Regions from separate parts of the Pradoshia sp. genome, predicted to be linked through region 2. Evidence: predicted binding sites of a transcription regulator. Region 2 holds the regulator's gene; the other holds the start of a gene.
What was found. Region 2 encodes NrdR, which represses ribonucleotide reductase genes. Its sites were predicted from a motif close to AACACNATATATNGTGTT; they were not measured.
Positions count from the first base shown of each region.

Region 1 (3,195 bases), on a different contig from region 2:
GCTTTTGTTTCTTCCTCAGTATCTCCAACCAAGAATGGGAAGCTTCCCTTCTCCTTAGCGAGTTCAATGGATTCCTCATAGGCTGCAGTCGCAATTGTTTCAAATACACGGTCAACAAGCTCATTGCCGTCTTTTGAGCCGTATTCTTTCTCACAGTAGATGAGCATATCATGAAGACCCATAACTCCAAGGCCGACACGTCTTTCGCCCAAGGCTTGGCGTTTATTCTCTTCAAGGAAATATGGAGTCGCATCAATGACATTATCCTGCATGCGAACACCGACTTTAACCGTTTCCTTCAGCTTATCGAAATTGACCGTTTTTGCGTCCTTATCTGTCATTTCCGCTAAGTTCACGGCTGCCAGGTTACATACGGAATAAGGAGCTAAAGGCTGCTCACCGCATGGGTTTGTCGCAACGACCTTTTGTCCATAGCTCTTTGCATTAGTCATGTCATTGGCATTATCGATAAAGAAAATACCAGGCTCCGCAGAGTAAGTAGCACAAATATTAATTAAATTCCATAATTCCTTCGCTCTCACTTTACGGTAAACACGCACACCATAGCCGCGTTTTTCCCACTCCCGTACGTCTCCGCAATCCGCCCATTCATTATTATAGATTTCCATTTCCTCTGGGCTGTAGGATTCTACATCAGGGAAGCGCAATTCATATTCAGCATCATTCTCAACAGCATCCATGAACTCCTTTGTCAAGCAGACAGAGATGTTTGCACCTGTTAGGAAGTCTGGATTATGGACAGCGTCATTGCCGCCGTGCGCCAGTTTTTCCTCTGCTTCTTGAATGATGGCTTCACTGAAACCGCCTAGTCCTGGAATGGTCTTATAGTTCACGATTCCCTGATACATGGCTTGTTCCTGAATGGAAAGAGGTGTGAATTTTAATTTCTCTGCAGCCAGCCTTTGAATCGTCTCATCTTCTGATACTTCCATCAAGAAGCGCAGGATTTTCGGATTTTGCATCTTAGAGATGATGAACTCAACAATATCGGGATGCCAGTCAGCAAGCATAATCATTTGCGCACCGCGACGTGAACCGCCTTGTTCGACCAAATGAGTCAGCTTCGCGATATCATCAAGCCAGGAAACCGCTCCCGAGGATTTGCCGTTAACACCACGGGCAAGGGTGTTTCGTGGACGCAAGGTAGAACCGTTTGTACCTACTCCGCCGCCTCTGCTCATAATTTCCATAACTTGCTTGCGGTGTTCAGAGATACCCTCACGGCTGTCCTTGATGAACGGCATAACGTAACAGTTAAAATATGTCACCTCTGTCTCCGATCCAGCTCCATACAGCACACGGCCAGCAGGGATAAAGTTTGTTTGAACCAATTGCTGATAGAATCTCTCAAAGGATTCCTGACGCTTCTCTTCTGTCTTCTCCACTTGTGCCAAACCGCGCGCATTGCGTTTCGCGATTTGCTCATAGTAAATCTCAAGCGGCTTTTCAATGACATCAAGCGACTTGCAAATCAAACCTGTTTTCATTTCATCATGCTTGTCCAACGAAGCTCTGTATTCTTCTTCTACAAGCACATGGGCTGTTTTCTTTTCCCAATCAATTTCTTGAATATATCCTAGTCCGCGGGCTGGGAATTTTGGATCTTCCTTGATCGTCAAGACAACGAAGTCCCCATTGGCAAGCGTAAGCTTCTCCGTATCCTTAAACGAATAGCGATCGATCATAACAAGTCTTGATACACCTTTATAAGTCTTATTCATGTCGGGTGTTATTGGAAACACCTGTGGAAAATTGGCAATATCCTTATTCAACCTTTCGACATTTACAGACAGCTTATGATTAACAGCAGTATACAATATGATCTCTCCCAACCTCTTAAGTATTCTTCATGAATGTTTTTCTTTCTCTGATGCAGTTTGTTTTAATATAAATAACGTTATCATACGTCTTTTTGAAATTCAACTACATATTGTGTCCCTATTTTTTCAACGCATACTATATATTGTATTTGTGCATTTATCGAATGAATTGTCAATCTTCCTCTATGGGCAGAATTTTAAGAGAATCTGCGATTATGAACATTTTTCTACCCATTTTGAACAAAATCAAACAATAACTAGGATTTAGGACTTTTGCCTTACATTCTACAATATTCGTCCTTATTCTGGCTTATGAACCCCTTTTGATGAAGACTGATGTCGAATGCCAGAATATAAATTATATCGGTCCGAAGGAGGGGTCGTAAAGATTAAAGCATTCTTTTTAGAGGGATTGCCATAAAAAAATTTTGCCAGACAAAATATCTCCCTGTATAATAAATGAGGGAACAAACGAGAAAGTGGGGATTTCATTGACACCAACGACATATATTCTGATTGGCCTGGCTGTGCTGATCATTGCGTATTCAATTTACAGCTATTTCTCTACAAAAAAAATGGTTAAGACCTTATCCCAAGAAGAGTTCAAAGCTGGATACCGGAAAGCCCAGCTGATTGACGTTCGTGAACAAAATGAATTTGACGGCGGACATATTTTGGGAGCCCGCAACATTCCATCCACTCAATTAAAGATGCGCATGAAGGAATTGCGCAAGGACAAGCCTGTCTACTTATACTGCCAAAGTGGTATGAGAAGCACAAGAGCAGCTCAAATGTTATACAAAAACGGCTACCGCGACCTTTACCAGCTTGATGGCGGCTTCAAGAAATGGACTGGAAAGATCAAATCCAAATAAAAAGAGCCGATGCTGTCAAAAGCGCATCAACTCACACACAAAACGCGGACAATCCCCTTTATTCAGGTTTCTGAAAAAGGGGTTTTTATTTACCCCTTTTTCGGCTGTCTATCTTCAATCTTGGCGGCTAAGCTCTCAGCAGCCCGCTTATACAATTGACTCATATGAGCAAGCGATGCTACGGCCAATAGTTCCTCAAAATATTCCGCATCCTCCTCCTGACTAGCTCCTGCTGTCTCCTTAAGCTCCTTCATGCTTGTTTCGATACTTTCCGTGAAAATGGCGGCATTCTTATCCGTTTGCTTCAAGAAGGCCTCATACAGCCAGTCAATTGAGAGATCATCCTTCATAATTCTTTCATTGAGCGGGTCAAGAATCCCTTTGATTTCATTGATGGACAGGCTTCCTTTTAGCTGATAGATAAGACTGAGCAAGATTAAGTGCCTTTTCGTGTATTTCTTATTCTTGATTGGGAAGAA
Region 1 covers NZ_JBJEFJ010000123.1:37,752-40,946, forward strand. Annotated here, with positions in the region: gene ACI35L_RS11295 (vitamin B12-dependent ribonucleotide reductase) at 1-1,838, opposite strand, end outside; gene ACI35L_RS11300 (rhodanese-like domain-containing protein) at 2,417-2,716, shown strand; gene ACI35L_RS11305 (DUF1836 domain-containing protein) at 2,806-3,195, opposite strand, start outside.
Region 1: ACI35L_RS11295 (vitamin B12-dependent ribonucleotide reductase) is a predicted target of NrdR. The motif match lies at 1,974-1,991, and genes of this name have one in related genera.

Region 2 (3,195 bases):
CGATTCGTTGTTTTGGCCGTTTTATTCTGCTTCTCATCGGCCCATTTTTGGTACTTCTTATGCTCACTCTTGGCTGTATCATAGGCTTCGCGTACGGTCGTAATCTTTTTGCGGGCCCAATGGGAGGCAATCGTCTCCACATAGCTTGCCTGAAGCTTCATATCCGAACGTAGCATGACATAATGGAGAAGGACATTAACAACGCCTGGCGGCAGCTTTTGATTAACCATCACCTTTTCAACAAGCGCCAGATCTTTCTCTGATGGCAGAGCGCCTTCAGATAAGCTGACTAGAAATTCCAGCGGTGATGTCGTTTCAAATGTATAAAGTAAATGCTCCTCAGGCGTTTTCGGCTCAAAGATGGTGCGCTCATATTCCGGCTGCACCCGTTCAATAATAGCCGGCATTTCCTCACCATGATTGATTAAGAACAGCTCACGCGCACTTTTGCGCAGCTCGTCAATATCTATCTCTTCATGCTCATTTTGACAGCGGAGGATGAGCTTGCTCATGTCCATAACCCCTATCTTGTAAAGATAGGCAAGCGTCGCGACCGCCTCCATAACAGCTGGAGTAAAGGATTTCCGCGAGATAAAGCTGCTCTTTAAGGACGCGAATAATAATTCAAAGTCAAATTGCTCGATGAAATTAGCGCTGTATCCCTGCACATCTTTAGAGAAGAACTGATTTTGGGTCGTTGTTTTCGGCTCAGCCAATTCCTTCGGATTCTTGAACTCTGATTCAAATACATCCGTAAATGAGTGAGTAACATCCTCATAATCATCTGGAATCTTCTTATCAGAAAACATCGATAAGAGCCGCTCATAATGTCTGCTGTCGAGCTTTTGCTGAAGATAAATTGGCAATAGATCATCGTGGAAAAATGCATCCGGCGTGAGCGGAGGCATGATTTCATAAATAAAGACATTTCCTTCGGCAGCAGCCTTCTTATAGGTCTTTAACAAGCCGATTCCTTCTAGCCTTCTGCGGCATTGATAGATGTCATCAAGCGGCATTCCGAGTACATCCATCAGCCATCGGTGGGTGGTCTGCTTTGAATACATCATCCCGGTAGTCACCTCGTTAAGGAAGGTCAAATACAGCGAGATAGATAGACCGCCGATCAGCGGCTGATACAGATACTGAATCACCTTATGATCCATCTCTGACAATTTATCCTTATACAGGACAACATATCGATCTTTTGGGTTTACGAACATCCAGGAATATTGCATCATATTTACAAACCTTTCGCCTGCAAGAAGTGATAATGGCAAAAAAGAGCTAAAGAAACTGCCTTCAGCCCTGTTTTAATCTTCTTTTTTTATTAATTCCTTTAATTCCTTAATAAATACGTTGATATCTTTAAACTGTCGATAAACAGAGGCAAACCTTACATAGGCGACTTCATCCACCTCAGCAAGACGGTCCATGACCATCTCTCCAATATGGTCGCTCTTCACCTCGGAGAAGCCCTGATTTCGCAGTTCCTTCTCTACTTCTGTCGTGATTTCCTCTAGTTCCTTCAAGGCAACATGGCGTTTCTCACATGCCCTGATTAATCCGCGAAGGATCTTCTCACGACTGAATTCTTCACGGGCACCGTCTTTCTTCACCACAATCAAAGGTATTTCCTCTACCTTCTCAAACGTGGTAAACCGGTAGCCGCAGGACTCACATTCTCTTCTTCTGCGTATGGAACGACCTTCATCCGCAGGCCGGGAATCGAGCACTCTTGTCCCGTTATGGTGGCAAGTTGGACATATCATTTCGATTAGCACCGTCCCTTTCTCTATAGTTCTATCTTATAGAAACAAGCCCTTTTGGACAAGTGTTTGTTTCAAATAGACAAAAGCTGCTTTGTATTATACGGCGATTCGTCAAAAAAAGGATGCGATTCTTAATCGGCATCCCTTTCAAATAGTTGAATTTACATGGCGTGAACTCTTCTTACAGCAACAGGCCCCATGCCTCTTGGTATCTCAAAGGTTTCCTTCTTTTGAGCATTCAAGGCATCAGCGATATAGTTAGCTGCAACGTTCGGATCAAGGTCACCGCAAGTATATACATCAATACTAGCATAACCGTGTTCCGGAAAACTATGAATCGTTAAATGCGATTCAGAAATGATGACGACTCCACTGACTCCTTGGGGGGCGAATTTATGAAAGGCAACCTCTCTTACTTCAGCTCCCGACCTAAGTGCAGCATCTACAAAAATTTGCTCGATCTTATTCATATCGTTCAACTTTGTTAAATCACAGCCCCATAATTCCGAAATGACATGACGACCAATAGTTTTCATATTTAATTCCCCCTTCAAGCATTTAAACGAATTTGATACCTTCGTTTCTGGCCGCAACTGCCACGGGGGAAAGTTAGTCCTACGAGGTCCTAACCCTTTAAGCAGCCAGTGCCAGGATATGAAGTTCACGGTTTTTAGTATATAATTTTTAGGTTGTTTTTGCAACAAAACCCTGCCAATTATTGTATTTCCTCCCATATTCGTTGTCCAAAAATAAACCGCTCCCATTTATACGGGAGCGGTTTTTACTATCCTTATTCAGCTTACTTGTGCTTTTTCCTTTACGAGTAAATGGGCTACATGGTTCACTAAATCTACAACCCTGCATGAATAGCCCCATTCATTATCATACCAAGCAAGGACCTTTACCTTTTGTTCGCCAATCACCATGGTTGACAGACTGTCAATAATGGTTGAATGCGGATTGGTGGTGAAATCAATGGAAACGAGCGGTTCCTCGCAAACCTCCATGATCCCAGCAAGCTTCCCGCCTGCTGCATTCTTCAATGCTCGGTTGACATCATCAGCCGTAACTGGTGTTTTCAAGTCAACGACCAAGTCCACAAGAGATACATTCGGCGTCGGCACACGGAGCGCTGTCCCGTGCAGCTTGCCCTTTAATTGTGGCAGAACGAGTGATAAAGCCTTGGCAGCACCTGTTGTAGTCGGAATGATACTTTGTGCACAAGCTCTTGCTCTCCGCAGGTCTTTATGCGGATTGTCGATATTATTCTGGTCATTCGTATAGGCATGAACCGTTGTCATCAAGCCATTATCAATGCCAAACTGCTCATCAAGCACCTTGGCAAGCGGAGCCAGGCAATTCGTTGTACACGAGGCATTAGAGATAACGAAATGATTGGCGATATCCAATTGCTCTTCATTGACAC
Region 2 covers NZ_JBJEFJ010000139.1:620-3,814, reverse strand. Annotated here, with positions in the region: gene ACI35L_RS12895 (replication initiation and membrane attachment family protein) at 1-1,238, opposite strand, end outside; gene nrdR (transcriptional regulator NrdR) at 1,311-1,769, opposite strand; gene speD (adenosylmethionine decarboxylase) at 1,931-2,305, opposite strand; gene ACI35L_RS12880 (glyceraldehyde-3-phosphate dehydrogenase) at 2,564-3,195, opposite strand, start outside.